One region of the Enterobacter sp. fkY84-1 genome, then DNA from elsewhere that is predicted to be linked to it. Evidence: predicted binding sites of a transcription regulator. Region 1 holds the regulator's gene; each other region holds the start of a gene.
What was found. The regulator sigma-54, encoded in region 1, starts transcription at its own class of promoters, with help from an activator protein. The targets are predictions, from matches to a motif close to GTTGGCACANNTTTCGCTNT.

Region 2: a site for sigma-54 is predicted at 8,618-8,637, ahead of glnK (P-II family nitrogen regulator). Genes of this name have one in related genera too.
Region 3: a site for sigma-54 is predicted at 6,771-6,790, ahead of ACEPLT_RS05880 (amino acid ABC transporter substrate-binding protein). Genes of this name have one in related genera too.

The regions. Positions count from the first base shown of each region.
Region 1 is NZ_CP169393.1:4,169,840-4,180,323, reverse strand. Features, by position in the region: gene arcB (aerobic respiration two-component sensor histidine kinase ArcB) at 1-208, shown strand, start outside; gene elbB (isoprenoid biosynthesis glyoxalase ElbB) at 441-1,094, shown strand; gene mtgA (monofunctional biosynthetic peptidoglycan transglycosylase) at 1,091-1,816, shown strand; gene npr (PTS phosphocarrier protein NPr) at 1,858-2,130, opposite strand; gene rapZ (RNase adapter RapZ) at 2,127-2,981, opposite strand; gene ptsN (PTS IIA-like nitrogen regulatory protein PtsN) at 3,027-3,518, opposite strand; gene hpf (ribosome hibernation promoting factor) at 3,601-3,888, opposite strand; gene rpoN (RNA polymerase factor sigma-54) at 3,911-5,344, opposite strand; gene lptB (LPS export ABC transporter ATP-binding protein) at 5,392-6,117, opposite strand; gene lptA (lipopolysaccharide ABC transporter substrate-binding protein LptA) at 6,124-6,678, opposite strand; gene lptC (LPS export ABC transporter periplasmic protein LptC) at 6,647-7,222, opposite strand; gene kdsC (3-deoxy-manno-octulosonate-8-phosphatase KdsC) at 7,219-7,785, opposite strand; gene kdsD (arabinose-5-phosphate isomerase KdsD) at 7,800-8,786, opposite strand; gene ACEPLT_RS19925 (calcium/sodium antiporter) at 8,800-9,777, opposite strand; gene mlaF (phospholipid ABC transporter ATP-binding protein MlaF) at 10,005-10,484, shown strand, end outside.
Region 2 is NZ_CP169393.1:1,045,542-1,056,025, reverse strand. Features, by position in the region: gene ACEPLT_RS04920 (beta-galactosidase) at 1-426, opposite strand, end outside; gene ACEPLT_RS04915 (LacI family DNA-binding transcriptional regulator) at 529-1,599, opposite strand; gene yczE (membrane protein YczE) at 1,678-2,289, opposite strand; gene yczR (MocR-like transcription factor YczR) at 2,376-3,797, shown strand; gene ACEPLT_RS04900 (hypothetical protein) at 3,880-4,095, opposite strand; gene ACEPLT_RS04895 (hypothetical protein) at 4,092-4,343, opposite strand; RNA gene ffs (signal recognition particle sRNA small type) at 4,606-4,702, opposite strand; gene ACEPLT_RS04885 (MGMT family protein) at 4,873-5,184, shown strand; gene ACEPLT_RS04880 (YbaY family lipoprotein) at 5,217-5,744, opposite strand; gene tesB (acyl-CoA thioesterase II) at 5,948-6,808, shown strand; gene amtB (ammonium transporter AmtB) at 6,904-8,193, opposite strand; gene glnK (P-II family nitrogen regulator) at 8,229-8,567, opposite strand; gene ACEPLT_RS04860 (SmdB family multidrug efflux ABC transporter permease/ATP-binding protein) at 8,787-10,484, opposite strand, start outside.
Region 3 is NZ_CP169393.1:1,255,500-1,265,983, reverse strand. Features, by position in the region: gene ubiF (3-demethoxyubiquinol 3-hydroxylase) at 1-916, opposite strand, end outside; gene miaB (tRNA (N6-isopentenyl adenosine(37)-C2)-methylthiotransferase MiaB) at 1,052-2,476, shown strand; gene ACEPLT_RS05900 (PhoH family protein) at 2,640-3,686, shown strand; gene ybeY (rRNA maturation RNase YbeY) at 3,683-4,150, shown strand; gene corC (CNNM family magnesium/cobalt transport protein CorC) at 4,240-5,118, shown strand; gene lnt (apolipoprotein N-acyltransferase) at 5,124-6,662, shown strand; gene ACEPLT_RS05880 (amino acid ABC transporter substrate-binding protein) at 7,063-7,968, shown strand; gene gltJ (glutamate/aspartate ABC transporter permease GltJ) at 8,124-8,864, shown strand; gene gltK (glutamate/aspartate ABC transporter permease GltK) at 8,864-9,541, shown strand; gene ACEPLT_RS05865 (amino acid ABC transporter ATP-binding protein) at 9,538-10,263, shown strand; gene rihA (pyrimidine-specific ribonucleoside hydrolase RihA) at 10,384-10,484, shown strand, end outside.

The sequences.
Region 1 (10,484 bases):
GAAGGGTATCGTGGAAGAAGGACATAAAATCAAAGGTGCCGCCGGCTCGGTTGGCTTACGCCATCTGCAGCAGCTGGGGCAACAGATTCAGTCGCCTGATTTACCTGCATGGGAAGATAACGTGGGTGATTGGGTTGAAGAGATGAAACAGGAATGGCAAAACGATGTGGCGGTGCTAAAAGCCTGGGTTGACGCCAGAAAAAAATGACCCCGGATTAACCGGGGTGCGCGAATACTGCGCCAACACCAGGGAAATCGTGGCTGCGCCTGTTTTTAAACGTTATTTTTGAAAGGGCGCTGCCTGAAAAATTTAGGCCGCACGCAGATAAGATAGCAAATCTTAAATGGTTTGTTACATGAATCAGTGAAATGTGTGAAGCATAGCGTTTTAATCAAAATTATTAATGTGCTTCAGCAAGTTGTAGAAAAGGATTGTCATGATGAAAAATATTGGTGTCGTGCTAAGCGGATGCGGTGTTTACGATGGCTCTGAGATACATGAAGCCGTCATCACGCTGCTGGCCCTGGCTAAGCAGGGAGCCGAGGTGATTTGTTTTGCACCGGACAAAAATCAGGCGGATGTGATTAACCATCTGACCGGTGAGCCAATGGCGGAAACCCGTAACGTGCTGATTGAAGCCGCGCGCATTGCGCGAGGTGACATCCATCCTCTTATTCAGGCAGATGCCGCAGAGCTTGATGCGCTCATTGTGCCAGGTGGGTTTGGCGCAGCCAAAAATCTCAGTACCTTTGCCGCGCAGGGCGCGGAGTGTCAGATCGATCCTCATCTCAAAGCGCTGTCGCAGGCCATGCATGCGGCAGGGAAACCGCTGGGCTTTATCTGTATCGCACCGGCGATGTTGCCTAAAATTTTTGATTTCCCGCTGCGCCTGACCATCGGGACGGATATTGATACCGCAGAGATTGTCGAAGAAATGGGGGGCGAACACGTTCCGTGCCCGGTGGATGACATTGTGGTTGATGAAGATAACAAGATTGTCACCACGCCTGCGTATATGCTGGCGAAGAATATCGCGGAAGCCGCTGTGGGCATTGAAAAGCTGGTCGCCCGCGTGCTGGTGCTGACGGAATGAGGCGTCCGTTTTCCGCAGGCGCATGGGTGAAACGCCTTCTTCTACGCATCGTTCTCGTCATGGCGGTGTTCTGGGGAGGCGGGCTGGCCGTGTTCAGCATTATGCCGGTCCCGTTCTCTGCCGTGATGGTTGAGCGTCAGCTCGGCGCGTGGCTCAGCGGCGATTTCGGCTACGTTGCCCATTCTGACTGGGTAAGCATGGACGAGATCTCTCCGTTCATGGGGCTGGCGGTCATCGCAGCGGAGGATCAGAAATTCCCGGAGCACTGGGGGTTCGACGTTGCGGCCATTGAGAAGGCGCTGGCGCATAATGAACGCCATGAAAACCGCGTGCACGGCGCGTCAACGTTGTCGCAGCAGACGGCCAAAAATCTGTTTCTGTGGGACGGCCGCAGCTGGGTGCGAAAGGGGCTGGAAGCGGGGCTCACCCTGGGCATGGAAACGGTCTGGAGCAAAAAGCGCATTCTGACCGTGTATCTCAACGTTGCCGAGTTTGGCGACGGGGTATTTGGTGTCGAAGCTGCATCACAACGCTATTTTAATAAATCCGCCAGCAAGCTGAGCATGTCGGAGGCGGCGCTGCTCGCGGCTGTTCTGCCTAATCCCCTCCGCTTTAAAGCCAGTGCCCCGTCAGGTTACGTGCGAAGCCGTCAGGCGTGGATTATGCGCCAGATGCGTCAGTTGGGAGGAGAAGGGTTTATGGAGAGCAACAAACTTATGTAGGGCGGGTAAGCGCAGCGCCACCCGCCTGAAGGGCAGAGACCTTAATCTTCGTCGAACCCTGCGTTAAACAGCGCAATCACCGCCGCCAGCGCTTCCTCTTCCTGGGGGCCGGTGGCTTCGACTTCAATCTGACGCCCTTTGGCGGAATCCAGCATCAGCAGCGCAATCACGCTGTTCGCCTCCGCTTCGGTACCTTCGTCATTCCGCAGCAGAACTTCTGCATCGAAACCCTGCATCAGCTCAAACAGCTTCATCGCCGGGCGCGCATGCATGCCCAGCTTATTGGTGATCTCAACGGTCTGTTTTACGGTCATGTTTTACGTTTTTCCAGCGTGCGATGACGGGACTGAACGTTCTTTCCGCGCGAGCGGAAGTAGTCGGCCAGCTGTTCGGCGATGTAGACCGAACGATGTTTACCGCCGGTACAGCCAATCGCTACCGTCAGGTAGCTGCGATTGTTTGTCTCCAGCATAGGTAACCATAGCTCAAGGTAGCTTCGCGTCTGGTAGATAAAATTGTGAACTTCTGTGTGCCTGTCGAGGAAGGCCGCGACGGGTTTATCCAGACCGGTCATGGGACGCAGTTTCGGATCCCAGTGCGGGTTCGGCAGGAAGCGCACGTCGAAAACATAATCCGCATCAATCGGGATACCGTGCTTGAAGCCAAAGGATTCGAACACCATCGTCAGTTCGCGTTCGCGTTTTCCCAGCAAGCGGGTACGCAGCATTTCTGCCAGCTCGTGAACGGACATCTCAGAGGTGTCGACAATCAGGTCGGCGCGAGAACGCAGCGGCTCCAGCAGATCGCTCTCTTCATCGATTGCGCTCTCCAGGGAGAGGTTCTTACTGGAAAGCGGGTGCAAACGACGGGTGTCGCTGTAGCGGCGGATCAGGGTATTCCGGTCTGCATCGAGGAACAGCAGCTGAGGCGAGAACGTGTCAGGCAGGTTACTCATTGCCTGTTCGAAGATCTCTGGCGATTCCGGCATGTTACGAACGTCGATACTGACGGCGGCCGAGGTCTGTCTCTCCGCAAGCGTACGGGCCAGGTCGGGCAGCAACACGACCGGAAGGTTATCGACGCAGTAAAAACCCATGTCTTCCAGCGCGCGCAGAGCAACGGATTTCCCCGACCCTGAACGACCGCTGACAATCATCAGCACCATGTTCCGTTTCTCCTCAGGACAACAGATGTGAAGGCCATCTCCTGGTTATGCATCATCCTGATTGCCTTCTGCTTCGGTGATAATTTGATAAAGCTCTTCATCACTTTGAGCCGAGCGCAGTCGACGGCAAATGGTTTTATCAGCCAGACGTTTGGCGACCAGCGACAGCGTATGCAGATGGGTTTTCGTCTGGTCAGCAGGCACCAGCAGCGCGAAGAGGAGATCGACGGGCTGGTTATCAATGGCATCAAAGGCGATCGGTGTTTCAAGCTGCACAAACACACCGACGGCACGCAGGGTATCCTCTTCCAGCTTGCCGTGCGGGATTGCGATGCCGTTGCCGATACCGGTACTGCCCATCTTTTCGCGGGTCAGAATCGCTTCGAACACCACCTGCGGCGGCAGGCCCAGCTGTTTTGCGGCCAGTTCACTGATGATTTCCAGCGCACGTTTTTTGCTCTGGCAGTGAACCGCACTGCGGGTACATTCCTGGTTAAGGACATTGCTCAGTTGAAGAGCGGAATCGTTGTTCATCATAATTTCACCTAAGCGCTAACTGTACAAATGGCCTGTTGTGTTTCACAACAGGCCGTCCTGCACCCGTTAACTGCCCGGACAATTAGTGTTGTTTCAGTTTATCTTTATGTTTATTGAGCTGTCGCGCAAGCTTATCAATCAAGCCGTCGATAGCAGCGTACATGTCTTGCCCTTCCGCACTGGCATGCAGTTCCCCCCCGTTAACATGCAGGGTGGCATCCGAGATATGAGTCACTTTCTCCACTTTCAACACAATGTAGACCTGATTGATCCTTTCGAAATACTGCTCGAGTTTTGCAAACTTCGCGTTCACAAAGTCGCGTAAAGCCTCAGTAATTTCGACGTTTTGTCCAGTGATGTTGAGCTGCATAGTGTCTTCCTTATCGGTTGTGTCAGACCAGCTGTTTACGCTGGTTGGACGGCGGAATGGATAAAGACTCTCGATACTTCGCAACAGTACGACGTGCCACCATAATACCCTGATCGGACAGCATGGTGGTTAACTTACTGTCGCTTAGTGGCTTCGCGGGATTCTCCGCGGCGATCAACTTCTTCACCAGAGCACGAATGGCCGTTGACGACGCTTCGCCGCCGCCCTCGGTATTCACATGGCTGGAGAAGAAATACTTAAGCTCAAAAATACCGCGTGGACTGTGCAGATACTTCTGCGTGGTGACACGGGAAATGGTTGATTCATGCATCTCGACGGCCTGGGCGATATCCGCCAGCACCATCGGTTTCATATACTCTTCGCCCTGCTCAAAGAAAGCCTGCTGCTGTTCGACAATGCAGCGGCTGACGCGTAGCAGCGTATCATTTCGGCTCTCCAGACTTTTGATCAGCCATCGCGCTTCCTGCAAATTGCTACGAATATATTGGTTGTCGGCGTCGTTACGCACGCTGGTGCACATGGAGGCATACTGCTGGTTGATTTGCAGGCGAGGGATGCTGTCTGAATTCAGTTCAACGACCCAGCGGCCGTTGTGTTTTCTGACCAGCACGTCCGGGATCACGTACTCGGGCTCGCTGGTCTGGATCGACTGACCGGGGCGCGGATCGAGCGACTGGATCAGATTCACCGCTTCTTTCAGCACCTCTTCTTTCAGGCGCGTGACGCGCATCAGGGTGCGGAAATCGTGGTTCGCCAGCAGATCAAGATGATCGCTGATGATCACGCGCGCCTCGTCGAGCCATGGCGTCTCTTTGCTGAACTGAGAAAGCTGGATCAGCAGGCAGTCGCGCAGATCTTTTGCGGCTACGCCTACCGGATCGAAACGCTGGATGCGCTTCAGAACAGCTTCAACTTCCTCAAGCTCAATCTCGTCGTCGCCCATGCTTTCCAGAATATCGTCCAGCGTGACGGTCAAATAGCCAGTGTCGTCAACGGCATCGACAATTGACGTGGCAATCGCGCGGTCGGTATCGGAGAAGGGGGTGAGTTCCACCTGCCACATCAGGTAATCCTGCAGCGACTGGGTGGTTTCGCCCTGATAGACCGGTAGCTCATCGTCCTGGTAGTCTGCACGCGTACCGGAAGGGGTTCCGGCGGTGTAGATTTCATCCCAGCTGGCATCAAGCGGAAGCTCGTCGGGCATCTCTTTTTGTTCGAGTGCATCCGCGGTATCGAGCGCTTCAGTATCCTGCGATTGCTGGGTATCTACCTCGTCATGAAGATCGGTTTGTTCCAGCAGGGGGTTACTGTCCAGCGCCTGCTGGAGCTCCTGCTGAAGTTCTAACGTGGACAGTTGCAACAGGCGAATTGCCTGCTGTAGCTGCGGCGTCATCGCCAGTTGTTGGCTGAGCCTTAATTGCAAACCTTGCTTCATGTTCAGAGCATTTTTCTCCGGTTCGGCGTTACGTTACCTCTACCCTATCAGAGTCTGAAGTCTTCCCCAAGATAGACGCGCTTAACATGATCGTCTTCGAGGATCTGCTGCGGCGTACCGTGGGCGATCAGATTGCCCTGGCTGACAATATAGGCGCGTTCACACACGGCCAGCGTTTCACGCACGTTGTGGTCGGTAATCAGTACGCCAAGCCCGCTGTCGCGCAGGTGCTCAATGATACGTTTAATGTCGATAACGGAGATGGGGTCAACGCCCGCAAACGGTTCATCCAGAAGGATAAATTTCGGGTTTGCGGCCAGCGCACGCGCAATCTCAACGCGACGGCGTTCGCCCCCGGAGAGTGCCTGACCGAGGCTGTCGCGCAGATGCTCAATGTGGAACTCTTCCATCAGCTCGTTAGCACGATCCTGACGCTGTTCGTTGGTCAGGTCGTTACGAATTTGCAGGACCGCCATCAGGTTGTCGTAAACGCTGAGACGACGGAAAATGGAGGCTTCCTGCGGCAGATAGCCGATCCCGCGACGCGCGCGCGCGTGCAGCGGCAGAAGACTGATGTCTTCATCGTCAATGATAATGTTGCCGGCATCGCGCGGCACAATACCCACCACCATGTAGAAGGTGGTCGTTTTACCCGCACCGTTCGGGCCAAGCAGCCCCACGATTTCGCCGGAGTTGACGGTCAGACTGACATCTTCTACGACACGGCGGCCCTTATAGGCCTTCGCGAGGTTTTTTGCAGTTAATGTTGCCATAACGAATTAGTTACTCTTCTTCTGTGCCGGGGCCTGGCCCTTGCCTTTGTCCTGCAGCTGCGACGGAACCAGTACGGTGGTCACGCGTTTGCCTTTCTCGCTGGAGGCCTGCATTTTTTGCTCTTTAACCAGATAGGTAATCTGGTCGCCGGTAATGTTGCTGTCCAGCTGTTCCAGATACGCATTCCCGGTCAGGATGACCAGATCCTTCGCCAGCTCATAGTGCATGTGCGTAGCGCGGCCTTTCACCGGCTTGCCGTTGTCCTGCATTTGATAGAAGGTTGCCGGGTTGCCGTAACCATCAATAATCTCTTTGCCCTGCTCGCCACCCGGACGGGTTACGACCACTTTGTCGGCGTTGATTTTGATGGTGCCCTGGGTCATGACGACGTTACCCGTGAAGGTGACGACGTTACCCTGCATATCGAGAGACTGGGTGTCGGACTCAATATGGATCGGCTGGTCGGTATCGCCCGTTACAGCAAGCGCGGGGAGACTGGCCGCCAGCATCGCGCTGGCGATAATTACTTTAAGGCTGAGTTTGTTTGTTTTGAATTTCATAGGAGGTTCTAACCTTTTCAATCAGCTCGGCGTTCTTGCTGCGTAAGTTCCCGCGCATTCTTAAACCGCTGGAATTAAATGTTGTGCCATACAGTGTGACCAGATCCTGCGACGTCACGTCCTGGGTTACCAGGTTGATCTGGGCATTATCCGTCGTAATTTTTCGCAGTTGCGAGTCAGCGGTCAGGGCGTTGACTTCAACGTGGCCATACAGATAAAGCATACGGTCATTTGTCAGTTTGGCCCGATCTGACTTAATTGACCACGTCGGCACTTTGTCTTTATCAAATGTGGTCATCACAGGTTGGGTAAACCATGAAACGCCATCATCGGAAAAATATTCAACATGCTGGGCAATCAGGCGATAGTTCAGCGCGCCTTCCGGGCTATAGACCACGGTGTCGCTGTGATCGCTTTTATAGGTTGGATCGGTATTGTTGATCACTTCCGTTTGCGTATCGTCGCGATCGGCAAGGTTCACGCCAATCAATACCAGTGCGACAAGCGAAAGCAAAATGATAATCCAACGTCTGGTTTTACTCATATCGATTGCCCTTTGGCCTCATCAAGCTTGCCCTGCGCCAGCAGAAGCAGATCGCAGACTTCACGGACAGCGCCGCGGCCACCGTTGATGTGGGTAACGTAGTCGGCGCGCGGGATCAGCAGCGGATGCGCATCGGCAACGGCGATGCTCAGCCCAACTTCAGCCATCACCGGCCAGTCAATCAGGTCGTCCCCGACGTAGGCCACGTTTTCCGGTGCGATAGCCAGTTTACCCAGTAAATCATTGAACGCCGCCATCTTATCGGATTGACCCTGATACAGATGGGTAATACCTAAAGTTTCACAGCGGTCTTCTACCAGTTTAGCGTTTCGTCCGGTGATGATCGCCACCTCAATCCCCGAGGTGAGCGCACAGCGGATACCGTAGCCGTCGCGAACGTTAAACGCCTTCAGCTCTTCACCATTATTGCCCATGTAAATCAGGCCGTCGGAGAGAACCCCATCCACATCGAGGATGAGCAGACGAATGTTTTCCGCCTTTGCCATCATCTGCGTACTGACCGGACCATAACAGGTTGCAAGGGATGCACCCGCATTACTCATTGTCTTATCCTTCATTACACTACGCCTGCGCGCAGCAGATCATGCATATGTACCACACCCAGCAACTGGTCGCCATCGGCAACCATAACGGAGGTGATATGGCGGGACTGCATCAGGTTCAGCACATCCACGGCCAGCGTACCCGGACGCACGCGGATACCGCCCGGCGTCATCACGTCGGCAATGCCGAGCGTGCGGACATCGACACCCATATCGAACACGCGACGCAGGTCGCCATCGGTGAAGATCCCCTGAATTTTCATCAGATCGTCGCACACGACCGTCATCCCCAGATTCTTACGGGTGATTTCCAGCAGAGCATCACGCAGGGAGGCTTCTTTACTGACGTGAGGGATCTCATCCCCGGTGTGCATAATATCGTTTACCCGCAGCAGGAGCTTGCGCCCCAGCGCGCCGCCCGGGTGGGAAAGCGCGAAATCTTCCGGCGTAAAGCCACGGGCTTCAAGCAGCGCCACGGCAAGCGCATCGCCCATGACCAGTGCAGCGGTGGTGCTGGAGGTCGGCGCCAGACCGAGCGGACAGGCCTCCTTGGGAACCTTCACGCACAGGTGAATATCGGCTGCACGCGCCATGCTGCTTTCCGGGCGGCTGGTCATGCAAATCAGCGGCACCTGCAGTCGCTTCAGAACCGGGATGAGCGCCAGGATTTCATTGGACTCACCGGAGTTGGAGAGCGCGATGACGATATCCTGCGGCGTGACCATACCCAAGTCCCCGTGCGCGGCTTCCCCCGGGTGGACAAAGAAGGAAGAGGTGCCGGTACTGGCAAAGGTTGCCGCCATTTTGCGTCCAATGTGACCGGACTTGCCCATCCCCATCACCACGACTTTGCCGGCGCAGTAGAATATCTTCTCACATGCCAGACTAAAATCCTGATTAATGTACTGATCTAACTGCGCCAGACCTTCACGTTCAATCTCCAGAACGTCTTTGCCTGCTTTCTGAAAGTCAAAACCCGGCTGCAATTCTATTTGCGACATAATGCGTTTCCGTTTACCCAGAGAGAAGAGGCGAGAGCCAGTACAGCATCGCCATCCATACGATAAATCCACCCGTCAGCAGCGCGCCTGCGCCTTTGCCGATCTGTCGTTGCCGCCGCCAGCAGAGCAGGGCAAAAATCACGCTGACCAGCAACATCACGCCGTAATCACGTGAGAACGCCAGAGGATTAAAGGGCCCTGGCGAAATCAGGGCCGGCAGTCCCATCACAATGGCGATATTAAAAATGTTAGAACCGATGATATTACCAATGGCAATGTCATCCTCACCTTTACGTGCACCCGCAATGGCGGTGGCCAGCTCCGGCAGGCTGGTGCCGATGGCAATCACCGTCAGGCCTATAGTCAGCTCGCTGATGGCAAAATAGTTCGCCAGCACCGTCGCGTTATCCACGACCATGCGCGTTGCCATCGGCATGATGATCAGCGCGACGCCCAGCCAGAGCAGGGCAACAGGCAGCGTGCCTTCTCGCGGAAGCTCGGCGACCTGCTCGCGCGTGAGGCTATCCTGACCCTGCTTTTCAGCCAGACGGGCGATTTTAACACTATACAGCAGCCAAATAACGGCCAGCGCCAGCAGGAAAATGCCGTCGCTGTAGCTCAGTACGCCATCGTAAAATACGCATCCTGCCAGCAGGCTTACGAGTAACATTAGCGGCAATTCACGGCGCAGAACATCAGAATGCACGCGAAAAGGATGGAGCAGCGCGGCCAGGCCTAAAATCAATAAAATATTGACGATGTTAGAGCCAATGGCGGTGCCGACTGCCAGGTCTACCTGACCATGCAGCGAGGCGGAGACAGAGACGATGATTTCAGGAAGCGACGTTCCTACGCTGACCACGGTCATGCCGATGACAACAGGCGGTACGCCACTCAGGCGACACAGGATAGATGCAGCAAACACTAAACGGTCAGCACTGTAGACCACCAACAGTAAACCAATTATTAACAGTGCTGTTGCTAAAAGCATCAAAAGTCCTTTCTTCAGGTATACTCGTCGGTCCATTGCTCGGGAATGGCTGGACTGCATACAGTCTGAGGCGTAACGAATTCCTAATTTTGACTTTATGCGCCGGAAAAGTAAAACAAATGCCAGCTTTCGCTAACCTCTACGGTTATTATTCTGTAAAAATGCGGAGTTTAGGGCTGATTCAGGCTACATGCCTTAACGTGAGCAGGATAAGAAAGGAACCATAAATGAGCCAAACCATGGCGAATTTAGTCGATGTCCGCGGGGTGAGTTTTTCTCGCGCCAACAGATTGATATTTGATGATATTTCGTTGACCGTGCCGCGTGGCAAAATTACTGCCATCATGGGGCCGTCCGGGATCGGTAAAACGACCCTGCTCCGCCTTATTGGTGGGCAGATCCCACCGGATAGCGGTGAAATCCTCTTTGACGGCGAAAACATCCCGGAGATGTCGCGCTCGCGCCTGTATACTGTTCGCAAACGCATGAGCATGCTCTTTCAGTCGGGGGCTTTGTTCACCGACATGAACGTCTTTGATAACGTTGCCTATCCGCTGCGCGAGCATACCAGCCTGCCGCCTGCGCTGCTGAAAAGCACGGTGATGATGAAGCTAGAAGCCGTCGGGCTGCGGGGCGCCGCGAAGCTGATGCCTTCGGAGCTGTCCGGCGGGATGGCGCGTCGTGCCGCGCTGGCGCGAGCCATCGCA
Region 2 (10,484 bases), 1.6 Mb from region 1:
TCGGGTTTGCCCGCTCTGAAGCCAGGCGTCATCCACGTCGAATGTGAGCGAGTAACAACCTGTCGGGTTTTCCTGCGGTACAAAAGGCGGGTTAACGGGGATCGGATAGGTAACATTGGTATAGATGGGCGTATCGAACCCCTGCATCTGCCAGTTAGACGGCACGGGCATCGCGACGACATCAGCGCAATCTTCGGTGACCCATGCCTGAGGAACCCGCTCGGGAGCAGAAAAGTAGCTAAACCGCCAGATCCCGTTGAGGGAGCGCCTGCTGAGGGATCCAGCGTCATCTCTGGCGGAAGATTCATGACGCCAACTGTGCAACGGCGCGTGTGCGGGCAGGCGGTTCCACTGGGTAACGCCGGGGTTTTCCCAGTCCCGACGGGCCATGATGTCGCTGAGGGTCAGCGAAGGTGTATGAGACATATCAACCTCTTTGCGAAGCGCTCACAATTTTGGTTAACATGCCCTGGCATTATGCGACGGTAAAGCGTTCGATCGCAGGGTAGCGAGTCCGATCACAAAGTTTTATTTGCGGGCAAGCTGCTCGGCCAGAAGTGCCAGACTTCTGAGCTGCTGCGCCAGATCCTCGCGTTCGGCCTGCTGTGGCGCGCGGCGCGCGGTGGAATGCCGGGTAACCAGCGCCACCGGCAGCTGAACCTGCCAGCACGTCTCGCCTTCGGTGGGGGCCAGCAGCCACTCCACGCTGCGCTCGCCCGCCTCGCGAAATGCCTGGCGAATGGTCGTCAGCGGCGGGGAAAACCAGGCGCTGTCAGCCGTATCGTCGAACCCGACCACCGACATCTGGCCCGGGATCGCGATCCCCTTTTCCGCGCAGGCGCGCATTACCCCGAGCGCCATTTGATCGTTAGCTACCAGAATGGCATCCGGCAATGCGCTACCCGACAGCAGCACATGTCCTTTCTCATAACCGCTGGCCGCGCTCCAGTCTCCATAAGCCACCGCAGCGGCGTCATGCCCCGCGCGGGCCAGAGCCGCTTTCCATCCTGCCAGACGCGCCCGAGCAGAGACCGAGCTTTCCGGCCCGCTCAGCAGGGCAATATGCTGATGCCCCAGCGAAAGCAGGTGCTCAACGCCCAGATGCGCCCCCTGCCCGGCGTTAAACACGAGGCTGTTTACCTGTGCTGAAGGCGAGACATCAAGGAACAGCACCGGAACGGGTGATGCCAGCGCCCTGAGCGCTTCAGCGTCAGGATCGTCAAGCGGCACATTCACCAGCAACGCCTCCACCCGCTGCGCCAGCAGCGCCTGAAGCGCGGCCTGACACTGCTGCGGTTGCTCGACCATGGAGATAAGGACGCTCGCCCCTTTTTCGGCCGCACGTGATTTTACCGCCGACACAATTTGCGAGGGCGCATGCAGGGCCAGATCGGTGGTGATGAGTCCCAGCGTGCGGGTGCGTTTACCCGCCAGCTGCTGTGCCCGCAGGTTAGGCACGTAGTGCAGCTCCGCCATCGCCTGCTGCACCTTTTCCCGCGTGCGGGCAGAGACATGCTCCGCGTCGTTAATGACGCGAGAGACGGTCTGATAAGAAACCCCCGCAAGGAGGGCGACATCATAGAGAGTGATCGCTTTCATGCATTGTGGCATCGCGTGAGTTGTGGCCCATTATTGTGGCACAGCGACGCTGCTAAAACATGTGAGCGCTTCGCAAAATTAAACAACCCGCTCCGGCTGCGCGATTTCAGCAACGCGCGGCTTCTGGCGGAACCAGGGCAGACAGAGCTGGATAAGTGGGCCAATGGTCAGGGCATACACGACCGTTCCCACCCCAAACGTGCCGCCAAGCACGCACCCAATCAGCAGGACGGACACCTCAATGGAGGTACGCACGCTGCGAATGGACCACCCCAGCCGGGCATGAATGCCGGTCATCAGGCCGTCGCGCGGGCCAGGCCCAAAACCGGCGCCAATGTACATGCTGGTCGCAATCGCGTTCATCACGATGCCCGACACCAGGAAAGCGATGCGAACAGGTAACGAATCCAGTTCCGGAATAACCGCCATGCTGGCGTCCGCCGCCAGACCGATACAAATCACGTTGCTGATGGTGCCCAGGCCCGGCATCTGGCGCAGGGGGATCCACAGCAGCAGCACCGCAGCACCGGTTAAAATGATCACCGTCCCGATAGTCATCCCCAGCTGTATCCCCACCCCAAGGTGAAAAACATCCCAGGGATCGACACCCAAATCGGAACGAATAAACATCGCGGTAGACAGGCCATACAGTCCTAAACCGACATAGAGTTGTAGCAGACGACGTACCATTTTTATCTTCTCCAGTGAACCAGGCTTTGATCCTGACCTAAAATGGCACTATGATTAATGTCCAGTTTTCAAATAGTGGACTGCATATGTCGTCACGTCGCTTCGGAAGCCAGTCGCTGGTACGCCTTTTAGGCCACTGGCAGCAAACCTCATCCCGCACGCCGCTCTGGCGGCAGTTGGCCGATGCGCTGCGCCTGTTAATCCTTGATGGACGTCTGGCATTGAATACACGGCTACCGGGGGAGCGCGAGCTGGCCACGGCGCTGGACGTGAGCCGGACCACCATCAGCAGCGCCCTCGCCCATCTGCGCGAGGAGGGATATCTTGAAAGCCGCCACGGCAGCGGGTCACGCGTGATCCTCCCGGATACGCGCGCCGTTCCCACGCTTTCCGCAGCGAGTGCCGCACTGGATCTCTCCACTGCCGCTCTCAATGCCGGGCCGGAGATCCACCAGGCGTATACCCATGCGCTCACGGCCATTACGCAGCACCTCTCGCTGACGGGCTACGATCAGCTAGGACTGCCAACGCTGCGGGAGGCCATCGCTGCGCGTTATACCGCGCGGGGCCTTCCCACCCGCGCGGACGAAGTGATGGTGGTCAATGGCGCCGTCAGCGGCTTCGCGCTGGTCCTGCGGATGATGACCGGGCCCGGGGATCGCGTCGTGGTCGATCACCCCACCTATCCGCTGGCGATTGCCGCCATTCAGGGCGCGCAGTGTCGGCCCGTGGGGGTGTCGCTGCCGGAAACGGGCTGGGATACGGATGGCTTTGCCGCCACGCTTGCCCAAACCGCGCCGCGCCTGGCGTACCTGATGCCTGATTTTCATAACCCCACCGGGCGCTGTATGGATATCGCGACGCGCCAGGCCATTACCGATATTGCTGCGCAAACCCGTACGGCGCTGGTGGTGGATGAAACGATGGTGGATCTCTGGTTTGACGCCCCTCCTCCGCCTCCGCTGGCCTCCTTTAACCCGCAGGCCACCGTCATCACCTTAGGCTCCGCCGGAAAAAGTTTCTGGGGCGGGCTGCGTCTCGGCTGGATCCGCGCCTCCTCGCGCACGATCGCCACGCTTGCCCAGACGCGCGATACCCTCGATTTAGGTTCACCGCTGCTGGAACAGCTGGCGGCGCTGTGGCTCATCAACAACAGCGAGACGTTTCTCCCCGCCCGCCGCAAAATGCTGGCGGAGCGACGCGATCGATGCGGTGAACTGCTGCGTGAACATTTTCCGGACTGGACATTCCATGAAGCGGAAGGCGGGCTCTCTTACTGGATCGAGCTACCGGGCATGCTGGCGACACAGCTTGCCGCGCGGGCTGAGATTCTGGGGATTAATCTGGGAACCGGTACGCGGTTTGGCTTATCGGGCGCGTTTGACCGCTATTTGCGGATGCCCTTCTCGCTCGAACCAACAGAGCTTGAACAGGCGCTGCTGAGGATTAAACCGTTATGGCTCGCCCTGAATAAAAACGTGCCAGCCGTTAAACGCAGCGTGATTTAATAGCAAAAGTTTGAAGCCGATCATAAAAAATAAAAACTGCTGACTGTCACGGATACAGTCAGCAGTTTTCACCCATCCGGAATTAATGCTGAGCAGGAATAGGAAACCCTTTCAGTGAAATAACGAAGTTTTCACCGTCTTTCTTTATTTTTGCGCCAGTATCACACCAGTCAGACGCAATACGAAAGAACTCATCACTTCCGACATTCCAGCCAAGACGTACATGCTTCACGTAGCCTGAACGCAGCAGATCGCAGGCCTCTTTGTAGTCACTGGCAGTTGACAGTTGTTGTTTCATTTTCTCTTCTTCAGAAGTTTACGTAGAGCCTTGATTTCTTTAGGAGTAAATGGAGAAACACTCTCTTCTTCCGTATGCTGATTATCAATATCCTCTTCCGATACTCCCGCCTCTTCTACTGCTTCGAACGCCAGCAGCAGCAGTTTCTCTGTCGTCACGCTTAAGTTCTCGTTATTCACTTCCGCATAGTGGCGAAGCCTTTCTTTTAGCGCGTCATCAATCTTAACGTTTAATACCGCTGTAGCCATGTTTGTCACTTCCCTTCGGAATAAGTACTTTATTTAATACACGAAGTTAACAATGTTATCCAGATATATATTTTTTTGAGTTTTGCCAGAAAATAGACGGCCAAGGATAAAATGCCCGACTATTATTACAAGTTTATGACATTAATATTTCAGCGCGATGAAATATATATTACATGCTATAGGCATAATCTTATTAGGGAATAACGTCAGGGAAGAGGGCAAAAATCAGGGAAGAACGCAGAGGCTCAGAAATGGGTGAGGGCCCTGCCAGCTACATCCCGGCACACACGTCGTCTGCCCTGGCTGCTTCCTTCCGGACCTGACCTGGTGAACAGAGTAGCGTTGCGGGAGAACCAACAGAGCCCCCATTGAGAGCGTTGATAACCAACGCGCTGGCGCATTATCCCTGTGCGAAGGCCCAATTGCAAGCCGCCAGGAACCGGATGCTGGTTTCTTGCGCAAACAGGCGCAGCAATCAGGGCGATCTTCGTTTACCATGGCTCTCCAGAAACTCCCCGCAGGTGAAGGTATGGACGAGCAGGACTCTTTTCCACAGCGCGTATGGCAAATCGTGGCTTCAATCCCGGAAGGCTATGTCACCACCTATGGTGATGTCGCGCGCCTGGCCGGTTCCCCTCGCGCGGCGCGACAGGTTGGAGGCGTCCTGAAACGGCTGCCGGAAGGCAGCACGCTGCCCTGGCATCGGGTGGTGAACCGTCATGGCGCCATCTCACTCACCGGGCCGGATCTCCAGCGTCAGCGTCAGGCGTTACTTTCAGAAGGGGTGCAGGTGTCAGGGTCGGGTAAGATCGATTTACAGAAGTACCGGTGGGTGTACTGACCCCTCTCCCTAAGGAGAGGGGAATAACCCTATTACATCTGCGTCGGTGGGGTTGGCAGAGACGGCTGATTGGTTTGCGGTGCGACCGGCACTTCGGTCTGCTGTACTGGCACCAGGTTCAGATCGATTTTGGTTCCACCGTTGTTAATCGCTTCCTGGACCGTATCGGTGATAAACACCAGCTTACCGTTGATGGTGACCGCTGCGCTCAGCAGAATACGGGCATTAGGCTGCACGTCAGACGGGTTATACGGCAACACGAAGCTAAACGGCGCCTGCTTGCCTTCAGTACGGACGGCACGCTGGGCCACGACTTTCGATGGCGCGTCGGCCAGGGAAGCATCAGACAGCGTCACCGTTAATACCGCATCCGGCGGCAACGCAACTTTCTGTTTAATCCAGATGGTACCGGAAACGTTAGGCTGCTGAATGGACTGCTGCGAAAGGGTATTAATCCCGTTCGGGTCAGCTGCTGGCACTGGCACCTGGGCGCTCTTACCGGCACAGGCGGACAACGCCACCGCAATCGCTACACCACTTAGCATAGGCACGAGTTTCATTGAAGTCTCCTTATCATCAATGCACCAGCGGGATCGATCCCATCCGATGTCGTTTCAATCACATAACGTTTTTAAGTGTGGCACAACTCACTGATTAATGCCTGAAATCATCCCGATATTCAGATTATTCTACCCATCGGACCACTTTCATTTCTGCGTTATACTCTGCCTATCTTTCGCTACGGCGTTTATTGAGGACAACTATGAGTCAGGCACTGAACAATCTGCTGACATTACTGAATCTGGAAAAAATTGAGGAAGGACTCTTTCGCGGACAGAGCGAAGATTTAGGCTTACGCCAGGTCTTCGGTGGGCAAGTCGTTGGACAAGCGCTGTACGCTGCAAAGGAGACTGTCCCGGCAGACCGTCTGGTGCATTCATTCCACAGCTACTTTTTACGCCCTGGCGATAGCGCCAAACCCATCGTGTATGACGTTGAAGTTCTGCGAGACGGCAACAGCTTCAGCGCGCGCCGCGTCGCGGCCATCCAGAACGGTAAGCCGATCTTTTACATGACCGCCTCTTTCCAGGCACCGGAGCCGGGCTACGAGCATCAGAAGGTCATGCCCCCTGCCCCCTCGCCGGACGATCTTAAATCGGAAACGGATATCGCTCGCGCATTGGCGCATCTGCTGCCGCCGCAGGTTAAAGAGAAGTTTCTCTGCGATAAGCCGCTTGAGATCCGCCCCGTCGAGTTCCACAACCCGATGAAGGGCCACACCGCCGAGCCAAAGCGTCAGGTGTGGATCCGCGCCAACGGCACCGTGCCGGAAGATTTCCGCGTCCATCAGTATCTGCTGGGCTATGCGTCTGACTTCAACTTCCTGCCGGTGGCGCTGCAGCCGCACGGCGTCGGCTTCCTCGAAAAAGGGATGCAGGTCGCGACGATCGATCACTCGATGTGGTTCCACCGTCCCTTCAACATGAACGAGTGGCTGCTCTACAGCGTGGAGAGTACGTCGGCATCCAGCGCCCGCGGGTTTGTACGTGGGGAGTTTTATACTCAGGACGGCGTGCTGGTCGCTTCAACGGTGCAGGAAGGGGTGATGCGTAACAGAGGTTGATGTAAAAAGCCCGGTGGCGCGACGCTTACCGGGCCTACGTTTTGTGCTGTTGTAGGCCGGGTAAGGCGAAGCCGCCACCCGGCAAGACACTCAGATCATGCGTTATACGCATTCTCGCCGTGGCTGTTCACATCCAGACCTTCGCGCTCCTGCTCTTCCGGTACGCGCAGGCCGACCGTCATGTCCGCCAGCTTGTAGCCGATGAAAGCGACGACCGCAGACCACACCACGGTGATAGCGATGCTTTCCAGCTGCACCAGCACCTGATGAACCATAGTGACGCCTTCTGCGTAGCCCACGCCACCGAGCGATTTCGCCGCGAAGATACCGGTCATGATACAGCCGACAATCCCGCACACGCCGTGCACGCCGAACACATCGCAAGGGTCATCCACGCGCAGAACTCGTTTCAGTGCGGTGACGCCCCACAGACCCGCCAGACCCGACACCAGGCCGACCAGCAGCGCACCGCCGACACCGACATAACCACACGCAGGAGTGATACCAACCAGACCGGCAATCGCACCTGAACAGGCACCCAGCAGGGAAGGTTTACCGCGCACCGCCCACTCGCCAAACACCCAGGAGAGGATTGCACCCGCCGTGGCTACAACGGTGTTCACGAAGGCCAGCGCGGCGATTTCGTTCGCGGCACTGGCTGAGCCGGCGTTGAAGCCAAACCAGCCAAAGTAGAGGATCGCAGTACCGGTAAAGACCATCGGCAGGTTGTGCGGTTTGAACGCCTCTTTACCGAAGCCCACGCGTTTGCCAATCAGATAAGCGCCCACCAGACCCGCGACCGCGGCGTTAATGTGGACAACGGTACCGCCCGCGAAGTCCAGCGCGCCGTGCGTGGCCAGCAGACCACCGCCCCAGACCATGTGCGCAATCGGCACATAGGAGAGCGTTAGCCAGACCACAACGAAGATCAGGACCGCAGAGAAACGAATGCGCTCGGCGAGCGCGCCCACAATCAGCCCGACGGTAATGCAGGCGAACGAGCCCTGGAACGCCACGTGAATATACTGATAGAAGCTGCCCATCAGCGCGGTCAGTTCAATGTTTTTCAGCATCACCCAGTCGAAGTTACCAAAGAACGCGTTACCCGTGCCGAACGCCAGAGAGTAACCGTAAACCACCCAAAGCACGCAGACCAGTGCAAACGTCACGGCAACCTGCGTCAGCATGGAGAGAACGTTTTTGCCACGGATCAGACCGCCGTAGAACAGCGCAATGCCCGGAATGGACATGAAAAGCACCAGCGCGGTGCTGATCATCATAAAGGCGTTATCGGCTTTGTCGGCCACCGCAGGGGCAGCAGCCAGCGCCAGGCCCGGCAGCAGCGCCAGCGAACCCAGACCCGTTTTAAGTGTTGCTATCTTCATTTTCTCGATCCCTATCACTGTGTGCCAGGCGTTAATTACAGTGCCGCTTCGTCAGATTCGCCGGTACGGATGCGAATGACGCGCTGCAGTTCGGCAACGAAAATTTTGCCGTCGCCAATTTTGCCGGTGTAGGCCGCTTTGCTAATGACATCAATGACTTCATCAAGCTGATCGTCAGCAATCGCGACATCAATTTTTACTTTTGGCAGAAAGTTAACGCTGTATTCCGCCCCGCGATAAAGCTCGGCATGACCCTTCTGACGACCAAAGCCTTTCACTTCGGTGACAGTCAGTCCCTGAATACCGATTGAAGACAATGCTTCACGCACGTCTTCGAGTTTGAATGGTTTGATTACAACCGTAACCAGCTTCATAGATCCCCTCCAGTCAGAATTCGGTAATGGCCGCAGCTTACGCGGAAGGTATTGCAAGGGATGTGCCAGAAATGAAAACGTGAGGGAATCGCGGTGCGATGTGCGTTACACGGTTCTGATAAATGAACCGGTGAAAAAAACGCACCATGCCGGTGCAGGGTGCGTTTCAGTTTTGCACCAACAGGAATGACTGTTAGCGCGGCGCCTCATTTTAGTGCATCAGGCGCTAAGGGACTCTTCATCACGCACGCTGGCGGCCAGCTCTTCGCCCGCCAGCTGCAGCTGGTACATCTGCCAGTAGCGCCCTTGTGCTTCCAGCAGCTCGCGGTGCGTACCTCGCTCCACGGCCTGTCCGCGATGCAGCACCAGAATCGTGTCCGCGTCGACGATGGTGGAGAGCCGGTGAGCAATCACCACCAGCGTCGTGTGGTCGCGTACGGCGGCCAGCGCCTGCTGAATCGCCTGCTCGGTTCCAGAATCTATGCTGGCCGTGGCTTCGTCCAGAATCAGCACCTGCGGCGTTTCAATCAGGACGCGCGCCAGCGCCAGGAGCTGTTTTTGCCCCACGGAGAGATTGTTGCCCTGCTCGCCCAGCTTCGTGTTGATCCCGTCGCTAAACCCGCGCGCCAGCTCTGCCAGCTGCACCGTTTCCAGTACCGCCCAAACCTGCGCTTCTGAATAGTCCCGTCCCAGGGTTACGTTGGCGTAGAAGGTATCGGCCAGCACGACCGGATCCTGCTGCACCATCGCAACGCCTTTGCGTAACACCGTGTGGCTGAGCGACGCGAGCGGACGTCCGTCGAGGCGGATTTCGCCTTGCGTGACCGGATAGTAGCCCATCAGCAGGCTGGCGAGCGTGCTTTTACCGCTGCCGGTGTGGCCCACCAGCGCGACGAAACCGCGTGACGGCACATCGAGCGTAATCTCCTGCAACACCAGACGGTCTTCGCGATAGGCAAATGAGACGTTATCAAAGGTGATAGCCCCGCTTTGCAGAGGTCGCTCGTCATTGCCGTAGGCCTGGCGCGGCCTGTCCATCAGCTCAAAGACGCGCTCACCGGCGACAACCGCCTGTTGCAGCATCGATTGCTGCGTAGTGAGTTCGATCAGCGGCTCGTTAAGGCGTCCCAGATAGCTAATGAAAGCGTACAGCACGCCCACTTCAATCGTACCGTTTGCGCTCAGGCCAAAGAGCATCAGCAGCCCGCAAAGCACCAGCGCCGAGAACAGGCTCAGCAGCGGTCGCAGCAGGAAACCGTCCAGGCGCAGCGTCTGCATACGCGCCATATAGTGCGAACGGCTGGCTTCGCCCATGCGCTCGCCAAAGCGCGCCTGCTGGCGGAACTGCTGGATGACGCTCATGCCGTTGATCACTTCGTTGAAGCCATCGTTGATATCGGCCAGATAGGCGCGCACCCGGCGCACGATCGGCGTGCTGTAGCGCTGGTAGATGATCATCACGATCAGCACCGCCGGGAAGATCGTTATCGCCACCAGCGCCATGCGCCAGTCGAGGCTGAACATTGCCACCAGCATCGCGCCAATCAGCGCCGCGCTGCGCAGCACGGTTGCCACCACGGTGACGTACAGATCGCGGATCACCTCGGTATCGTTGGTCACGCGCGAAATCACCTGCCCGACCGGCTGGGTATCAAATTCGCTGAGCGGCTGGCGAAGCGCCGCGTCCATCACATCGGTACGCAACTGCTGAACCACGCCCACGGCGGCACGGTTAAACAGCAGCGACTGCGCATAGTGCAATCCTGCCGCCGTCAGCTGTAAGCCAACGTAGGCCACGCCTAATCCCGCCACCAGCCCGAGCGGCAGGTAGCTTTTGGCGACCATATTGTCGATGAAATAGCTGATGAGCAGCGGTCCGCTCACTTCGGCAATCGCCGCAATCCAGAGTAAAAGCAC
Region 3 (10,484 bases), 1.8 Mb from region 1:
GATATCCCAGGTTCACGCCCTGCCCGGCCAGCGGATGAATGGTGTGTGCCGCATCACCCACCAGCGCTAAGCCTGCGCGGGCATACTGCAACGCATGACGACGCGTGAGTGGGAACGCCCCGGCGGCGACCGGCGTGACGTGCCCCAGACGGCTCGGGAAGTGCAGCAGGATCTCGCGCTGCAGCTGTTCCATGTTCATCCCCTGCAGCTGACGAATGCGCGCCGGTTTGTCGTACCACACCAGCGACGCCCAGTTATCAAACAGCGGTAAAAAGGCATGCGGGCCGTTCGGCGTAAAGTGCTGCCAGGTGCTTTCGCCCGGCGCATTCTCACACTCGGCGGTAATCAGCATACAGGACTGTTCATACTGCCAGGCATGAACCCCGATCCCCGCCATCTGTCTGACCTGCGAGTTAGCGCCGTCCGCCCCGATGACCAGCTTCACGGCCAGCTCATCGCCGTTGTCGAGCGTCAGTAGATAGCCACGCTCGTGAGGATGCAGCGCCTTAAGCGACGCAGGCACGCGCAGCGTCACCTTCGGATGCGCCTCCAGCGCCTGCCAGAGCGCCCGCTGGAGCACGTTGTTTTCCACCATATACCCCAGGCGCGGCAGCTTTAGCTCAGCGGCATCAAACGCGACGTGGGCATTTTCCCACTCCCAGGTTTCGAGGCGGCTGTAAGGGTGCGCGCGCATCGCCTGCACTGCCTCCCAGACGCCCAGCCCGCGCAGCAGATCGACGGATGCCGCGCTGATCGCGGAAATGCGCACGTCCGGTTTACTGGCGGGATCGTAGGCTGGCGGAGCCGCCTGTTCGATGACCGTTACCTCAAATCCCTGCTGTGCCAGCCCCAGCGCCAGCGCGCCGCCGACCATACCGCCGCCGACAACGGCAACTTCGGTGTGTTGGAGTGTCATGGTCAATTTTCCTTATTGGAGAATCCCTTAAGTTTACCGGATTTTTGCGGTCCTGAGACACATAACCTTCATACTGGTCACAACCCCACCAAAGCATTACAATACGCGGCTTGCAATCCTGAGCTGAGCAAGTCGATGACTAAAAAACTCCATATAAAAACCTGGGGCTGTCAGATGAACGAATACGATTCATCCAAGATGGCCGATCTGCTGGATACCACCCACGGATACCAGCTGACTGAAAATGCGAAAGAAGCCGATGTGCTGCTGCTGAACACCTGTTCAATTCGTGAAAAAGCGCAGGAAAAAGTCTTTCACGTGTTAGGCCGCTGGAAACTTCTCAAACGAAAAAATCCGGACCTGATCATCGGCGTGGGCGGCTGCGTCGCGTCGCAGGAAGGCAAGCTGATCCGCCAGAGAGCCCCGTATGTGGACATTGTCTTTGGCCCTCAGACCCTGCACCGTCTGCCTGAGATGATCAATCAGGTTCGCGGTAACCGTAGCCCGGTCGTTGACGTCAGCTTCCCGGAAATCGAAAAATTTGACCGTCTGCCTGAGCCACGTGCCGATGGCCCGACCGCCTTCGTCTCCATCATGGAAGGCTGCAACAAATACTGCACGTACTGCGTGGTGCCGTACACCCGTGGTGAAGAGGTCAGCCGCCCGGCAGATGACATTCTGTTTGAAATCGCGCAGCTTGCCGCGCAGGGCGTGCGCGAAGTGAACCTGCTGGGCCAGAACGTTAACGCCTGGCGCGGTGAGAACTACGACGGCACGACCGGCAGCTTTGCTGAGCTGCTGCGTCTGGTGGCCGCGATTGACGGCATCGACCGCATTCGCTTTACCACCAGCCATCCGATGGAATTTACCGATGACATCATTGACGTTTATCGCGATACGCCAGAGCTGGTGAGCTTCCTGCACCTGCCGATTCAGTGTGGCTCTGACCGCGTGCTGAACCTGATGGGCCGCCCCCATACGGTGCTGGAGTACAAATCCACCATCCGCAAGCTGCGTGAAGCACGTCCGGATATCCAGATTAGCTCCGACTTTATCGTCGGCTTCCCTGGCGAAACCGCAGAAGACTTCGAGCGCACCATGAAGCTCATCGGCGAAGTGAACTTTGACGTCAGCTACAGCTTCATCTTCTCTGCGCGTCCAGGAACACCGGCGGCCGATATGGTTGACGATGTACCGGAAGAAGAGAAAAAGCAGCGCCTGTATATTCTGCAGGAGCGCATCAACCAGCAGGCTAACGCCTGGAGCCGCCGCATGCTCGGTACCGTACAGCGCATTCTGGTGGAAGGCACTTCCCGCAAGAGCATTATGGAACTCTCTGGTCGTACGGAAAATAACCGCGTGGTGAACTTTGAAGGCACCCCGGATATGATCGGTAAGTTTGTGGACGTCGAGATTGTCGAAGTGCTGACCAACTCGCTGCGCGCGAAAGTGGTCCGCACCGAAGACGAAATGGGCCTGCGTATCGCAGAGTCACCGGAATCCGTGATCTCGCGTACCCGCAAAGAAAACGATTCTGGCGTTGGGATTTACCAGCCATAATCCTTCAGGCCTGCCGCTTTGGCAGGCCTTGTATTTCCTCTCATCGCCCCCAATATCTTCCGCAACGCTTGCGCCTTTATTCTGTGGCGTGAATAATTTCGGTAATGACCGTTTTATTGCGCCGTGTGGCAGTGGGTCAGTTAATCAATCAAAGAGGAACAGTTTGAACATAGATACGCGTGAAATTAGCCTTGAGCCAGCAGACAACGCTCGCCTGCTGAGCCTGTGCGGGCCGTTTGATGACAACATCAAACAACTGGAGCGACGTCTGGGTATCGAAATCAATCGTCGCGATAATCATTTCAAACTCACCGGACGCCCTATCTGCGTCAACGCCGCTGCGGACATTCTGCGTAGCCTGTATGTCGACACCTCCCCCATGCGCGGCGAAATTCAGGATATCGAACCGGAGCAGATTCACCTCGCCATTAAAGAGGCGCGCGTGCTTGAGCAGAGCGCGGAGAGCGTGCCGGACTATGGCAAGGCGATCAACATTAAGACCAAGCGTGGCGTCATCAAGCCGCGTACGCCAAACCAGGCGCAGTATATCGCCAATATTCTCGACCACGACATCACCTTCGGCGTGGGGCCGGCGGGTACGGGTAAAACCTATCTGGCCGTTGCCGCAGCGGTCGATGCGCTGGAGCGTCAGGAGATCCGACGTATCCTGCTGACCCGCCCTGCCGTTGAAGCCGGTGAAAAACTGGGCTTCCTGCCAGGCGATCTCAGCCAGAAGGTCGACCCGTATCTCCGTCCTTTATACGATGCGCTGTTCGAAATGCTGGGCTTTGAGAAGGTCGAGAAGCTCATTGAGCGTAACGTGATCGAAGTGGCCCCGCTCGCCTACATGCGCGGCCGCACGCTGAACGATGCGTTCATCATTCTCGATGAGAGCCAGAACACCACCATCGAACAGATGAAAATGTTCCTGACGCGTATTGGCTTTAACTCGAAAGCGGTGATTACCGGCGACGTCACGCAGATCGATCTGCCACGCAGCACCAAATCGGGCCTGCGCCACGCCATCGAAGTGCTGGCCGAGGTCGATGAAATCAGCTTTAACTTCTTCCACAGTGAAGACGTCGTTCGCCACCCGGTGGTCGCGCGCATCGTTAACGCCTATGAAGCCTGGGAAGAGGCGGATCAAAAACGCAGGGCCGAACAGGCCGCGGAACGTAAGCGCGAAGCGCAGGAGCAAGAACAGAAATGAGTCAGGTGATCCTCGATTTACAGCTGGCCTGTGAAGACAATTCCGGCATGCCAGATGAGGCACAGTTTCAGAAATGGCTGGATGCCGTTATCCCGCAGTTTCAGGAAGAATCAGAAGTCACGATTCGCCTGGTGGATGAAGCAGAAAGCCATGAGCTTAACCTGACCTATCGCGGGAAAGATAAGCCGACCAACGTGCTCTCTTTCCCGTTCGAAGCCCCGCCGGGCATCGAGATGCCGCTGTTGGGCGATCTGATCATCTGCCGCCAGGTGGTTGAACAGGAAGCTAAAGAGCAGCAGAAACCTCTTGAAGCCCACTGGGCGCACATGGTGGTACACGGCAGCCTGCATCTGCTCGGCTACGATCATATTGAAGACGACGAAGCGGAAGAGATGGAGTCCCTCGAGACAGAGATAATGCTTGCTCTGGGCTATGAGGATCCGTACATTGCCGAGAAAGAATAGTCAGTCACCGGACTGACTCCCCTGCCGCCACGAAAGGACATCGCGTGGCGGTAAACATTGAACTAACAAGAGAACCCTTAACAAACGCCATGAGCGACGACAATTCACACAGTAGCGACACGACAACCAGTAAAAAGGGATTTTTCTCCCTCATTCTGAACCAGCTTTTCCACGGCGAACCGAAAAACCGTGATGAACTGCTGGAGCTGATTCGTGATTCCGGGCAAAACGACCTTATCGACGAAGATACGCGCGAAATGCTCGAAGGGGTTATGGACATCGCCGACCAGCGCGTTCGCGATATCATGATTCCCCGCTCGCAGATGATCACCCTGAAACGTAACCAGACGCTGGACGAGTGTCTCGATGTCATCATCGAATCCGCCCACTCGCGTTTCCCGGTCATCAGCGAAGACAAAGATCACATCGAAGGGATTTTGATGGCGAAAGATCTGCTGCCGTTTATGCGCAGCGATGCCGAAGCCTTCAGCATGGAAAAAGTGTTACGCCAGGCCGTGGTTGTGCCGGAAAGTAAACGTGTGGATCGGATGCTGAAAGAGTTTCGCTCTCAGCGTTACCACATGGCGATTGTTATTGATGAATTTGGTGGCGTCTCCGGTCTGGTCACGATCGAGGATATCCTTGAGCTGATCGTGGGCGAAATCGAAGATGAGTACGACGAAGAAGAGGATATCGACTTCCGTCAGCTCAGCCGCCACACCTGGACCGTGCGGGCGCTGGCCTCCATTGAGGACTTCAACGACGCCTTCGGGACCCACTTCAGCGATGAAGAGGTCGATACCATTGGCGGGCTGGTGATGCAGGCCTTTGGCCACCTCCCGGCGCGCGGAGAGACCGTTGACATCGACGGTTACCAGTTCAAAGTAGCCATGGCCGACAGCCGACGTATTATACAGGTTCACGTCAGAACGCCGGACGACTCACCGGTGCCAAAACTGGAAGATTAATGTAAATGGCATTTGCCCCATTGCTTGAACGCCAGCGCGTCCGTTTGCTGCTGGCGCTGTTACTCGGAGCCAGCGGTACGCTGGCTTTTTCTCCTTACGACATCTGGCCTGCGGCCATTCTCTCCCTGATGGGGCTTCAGGGTTTGACCCTGAATCGTCGTCCGGTGCAGGCTGCCGCTATCGGCTACTTCTGGGGACTGGGGCTGTTTGGCTCAGGGATTAACTGGGTCTACGTCAGCATCGCCCAGTTTGGCGGTATGCCGGGCCCGGTAAACGTCTTCCTGGTGGTACTGCTCGCCGCGTATCTCTCGCTCTATACCGGTCTGTTCGCCGGCATCCTTTCTCGCCTGTGGCCCAAAACCACCTGGCTGCGCGTTGCCATTGCCGCGCCGGTGGTCTGGCAGATCACGGAATTCCTGCGCGGCTGGGTGCTGACCGGCTTCCCGTGGCTGCAGTTCGGCTACAGTCAGATTGACGGCCCGCTGAAAGGCCTGGCGCCGGTCATGGGCGTTGAGGCCATTAATTTCCTGCTGATGGTCGTTAGCGGCCTGCTGGTATTAGCGCTGGTTTCACGATGCTGGAAACCGCTGGCTGTGGCGCTGGTGCTGTTCGCCCTGCCCTTCCCGCTGCGCTATATCCAGTGGTTCACGCCGGAGCCCGCGCGCGCCATGCAGGTCTCCATGGTGCAGGGGAATATCCCGCAGTCGATGAAGTGGGACGAGAAAGAGCTGCTGAATACGCTGAAGATCTACGCCAACGCCACCGAAGAGGTGATGGGTAAATCGCAGCTGATTATCTGGCCGGAGTCTGCTATTCCCGATCTGGAGATCAACCAGCAGCCGTTCCTCAACATGATGAACGACCTGCTGCTCTCGCGTGGCAGTACGCTGATCACCGGGATTGTCGATGCGCGTCTGAATCAGCAGAACCGCTACGACACCTACAACACCATCATTACGCTCGGCAAAGACAGCGAATACAGCTACCACTCCACCGATCGGTACAACAAGAACCACCTGGTGCCGTTTGGTGAATTTGTGCCGCTGGAGTCAATTCTTCGCCCGCTGGCCCCGTTCTTCGATCTGCCGATGTCCTCCTTCAGCCGCGGACCGTACGTTCAGCCTCAGCTGCACGCGCACGGCGCAGCCCTGACGGCGGCCATCTGCTACGAAATTATCTTAGGCGAGCAGGTGCGCGACAACTTCCGCCCGGATACGGACTATTTGCTGACCATCTCTAACGATGCCTGGTTTGGTAAATCAATCGGCCCGTGGCAGCACTTCCAGATGGCACGCATGCGCTCCCTGGAGCTGGCACGTCCCCTGCTGCGCAGCACCAACAACGGCATCACCGCCGTGATTGGTCCGCAGGGTGAAATCCAGGCCATGATCCCACAGTTCACCCGAGAAGTGCTGACCACCAACGTCACTCCTACCACCGGGCTGACGCCGTACGCCCGCACCGGCAACTGGCCGCTGTGGATCCTGACCGCGCTGTTCGGCTTTGGCGCGGTGCTGATGAGCCTGCGCCAGCGTCGTCGATAATCCCTCCTCTTCCTGCCGGGTGGCGCTAACGCTTACCCGGCCTACTGTTTCGCTTTTGTAGGTCGGGTAAGCGTCAGCGCCACCCGACAATTCCCTCCGGACTTCAATTCTGGCACGCCTATTGCTTTGTTTATTCAGGTAAACGCAGTTTGGCTTAATGTGCAACTTTGTCGCACCAGCGTAGATCATCGGTAGCACCGAAACGGTGCAACGGGAGATATTTGCCTCTGAATGGTGCGGCGTGCTTCGCAAAAATAAACAATAACGCAGCAAAATCTTTACATTAAGCCAGACTAAATGTTAACAAGCTTGCATAACACTGCACTCGCATTGCGCGAGATATAACAACATCACAATGGGTATCAATGCGTCACTGGCGCTGATAAAAAAGGAGTTGGGTATGCAATTACGTAAACTGGCCACAGCAATGCTGGTTATGGGGATGTCCGCAGGCGTGGTTCACGCTGAAGACGCTCCGGCAGCAGGCAGCACTCTCGACAAGATTGCCAAAAACGGCGTTATCGTGGTCGGCCACCGTGAATCTTCTGTCCCGTTCTCTTACTACGACAACACGCAAAAAGTCGTGGGCTATTCACAGGATTACTCCAACGCCATCGTTGAAGCTGTGAAGAAAAAGCTGAACAAACCTGACCTGCAGGTGAAGCTGATCCCCATCACTTCACAGAACCGTATTCCGCTGCTGCAAAACGGCACCTTTGACTTCGAGTGTGGCTCCACCACCAACAACCTCGAGCGTCAGAAGCAGGCTGCCTTCTCCGACACCATCTTTGTTGTGGGCACCCGCCTGCTGACGAAGAAAGGCGGTGAGATCAAAGACTTCGCTGACCTGAAAGGGAAAGCGGTCGTTGTCACCTCCGGGACCACGTCTGAAGTGCTGCTGCACAAGCTGAACGACGAGAAGAAAATGGATATGCGCATCATCAGCGCGAAAGACCATGGCGACTCCTTCCGTACCCTGGAAAGCGGTCGTGCCGTCGCGTTTATGATGGACGACGCCCTGCTGGCAGGCGAGCGTGCGAAAGCGAAGAAACCAGACAACTGGGATATCGTCGGTACCGCGCAGTCAAAAGAAGCCTACGGCTGTATGCTGCGTAAAGACGATCCGCAGTTCAAAAAGCTGATCGATGACACCATCGCCCAGGTGCAGACCTCAGGCGAAGCGGAAAAATGGTTCGACAAATGGTTCAAGAACCCGATTCCACCAAAAAACCTGAACATGAATTTTGAACTGTCAGACGACATGAAAGCGCTGTTCAAATCTCCAAATGACAAGGCTCTTAACTAATTAGAACAACAGGGGCGGGATCTCCTGCCCTCTCGATTGTCGGGAAGCATGGACAGACTATACGTTGAGTGGTCGTTCCCCACTCAGCGCGAAAAATGAGCTTCTCACCAATCTTCGAGGGTAGCGCTGCTACCCTTTTTTTTCTGGAGTTTATTATGTCAATCGACTGGAACTGGGGCATATTCCTGCAACAAGCCCCGTTCGGCAACACCACCTATCTTGGCTGGCTGTGGAGCGGCTTTCAGGTCACCGTGGCATTATCGATAACGGCGTGGATCATCGCGTTTCTTGTCGGTTCTCTGTTCGGTATTCTGCGCACCGTCCCTAACCGTTTTCTTTCAACACTCGGCACCCTGTACGTGGAACTGTTCCGTAACGTTCCGCTGATCGTGCAGTTCTTTACCTGGTATCTGGTTATCCCGGAACTGCTGCCGGAAAATATTGGCATGTGGTTCAAGTCGGAACTGGATCCGAATGTGCAGTTCTTTGTCTCCTCCATGATGTGTCTGGGGCTGTTTACCGCTGCGCGCGTTTGCGAGCAGGTGCGTGCCGCCATTCAGTCATTACCCCGCGGACAAAAAAATGCGGGTCTGGCGATGGGGTTAACCCTGCCACAAACCTACCGCTACGTGCTGCTGCCTAACGCCTACCGCGTCATCGTTCCACCAATGACCTCCGAGATGATGAACCTGGTGAAAAACTCGGCCATCGCCTCGACCATCGGTCTGGTCGATATGGCTGCGCAGGCGGGCAAGCTGCTGGATTACTCCGCTCACGCGTGGGAATCCTTCACCGCGATCACGCTCGCCTACGTTCTGATTAATGCTTTCATCATGCTGGTGATGAACCTGGTTGAACGCAAAATTCGCCTGCCGGGCAACATGGGGGGCAAATAATGTACGAATTTGACTGGAGTTCTATCGTTCCATCCATGCCTTACCTGCTTGATGGACTGATGATTACCTTAAAAATCACCGTCATTGCCATTATCGTCGGTATCGTCTGGGGCACCCTGCTGGCCGTTATGCGCCTGTCGAGCTTTAAGCCGCTCGCCTGGTTTGCGACCGCCTACGTTAACGTGTTCCGCTCCATCCCGCTGGTAATGGTGCTGCTGTGGTTTTACCTGATCGTGCCCGGCTTCCTGCAAAACGTGCTGGGGCTGTCGCCGAAAACCGACATCCGTCTGATCTCGGCGATGGTGGCTTTCTCAATGTTTGAGGCCGCTTACTACTCTGAGATTATCCGTGCAGGCATTCAGAGTATCTCCCGCGGGCAATCCAGCGCCGCGCTGGCGCTGGGGATGACGCACTGGCAGTCCATGCAGCTCATTATTCTGCCGCAGGCGTTTCGCGCCATGGTTCCGCTCCTGCTGACCCAGGGAATTGTGCTGTTCCAGGATACGTCCCTGGTCTACGTGCTGAGCCTGGCAGACTTCTTCCGTACCGCGTCCACCATCGGTGAGCGTGATGGTACGCAGGTTGAGATGGTGCTCTTTGCGGGAGCGGTCTATTTTGTGATTAGTTTAAGCGCGTCGCTGTTGGTCAGCTGGCTGAAGAAAAGGACGGTACAATGATTTCCCTGAAAAATGTTTCTAAATGGTATGGGCACTTTCAGGTGCTGACCGACTGCTCCACCGAAGTGAAAAAAGGCGACGTGGTAGTGGTGTGCGGACCGTCCGGTTCCGGTAAATCGACGCTGATCAAAACCGTTAACGGACTGGAGCCGGTCCAGCAGGGTGAGATCGTCGTCAACGGCACCAAAGTCAACGACAAGAAAACCAATCTTGCCCAGCTTCGCTCTCACGTTGGCATGGTGTTCCAGCATTTTGAGCTGTTCCCTCACCTCTCCATTATTGAGAACCTGACCCTGGCCCAGGTGAAAGTGCTCAAGCGTGATAAAAAAGCGTCGCGCGAGAAAGGCCTGAAACTGCTGGAACGCGTTGGGCTCGCGGCTCATGCCGATAAGTTCCCGGCGCAGCTTTCTGGCGGCCAGCAGCAGCGTGTGGCGATCGCCCGTGCGCTGTGCATGGATCCGGTTGCCATGCTATTTGACGAGCCCACGTCGGCGCTCGATCCGGAGATGATCAACGAAGTGCTGGACGTAATGGTCGAGCTGGCGCACGAAGGGATGACCATGATGGTGGTGACCCACGAAATGGGCTTCGCCCGCAAGGTGGCCAACCGCGTGATCTTCATGGACGAAGGGAAAATTGTCGAAGATTCCCCGAAAGAGGAGTTCTTCGCCAACCCGAAATCGGAACGTGCGAAAGATTTCCTCGCGAAAATCCTGCACTAACCTTCTCAGTGCGCAATCTGCGGATTGCGCACTGCCTCACGCTTTCGCTCACTTCTTCTCGTCGGTGCCCCATTGCAGCGTTAACCTTGTCACAAAATAACGCTATGAATGGAGAACGCTATGGCACAACCTATAATTTTCGATTGCGACCCGGGTCATGATGACGCGATCGCGCTCGTCCTTGCACTTGCCTCCCCCGAGCTCGACGTCAAAGCCGTCAC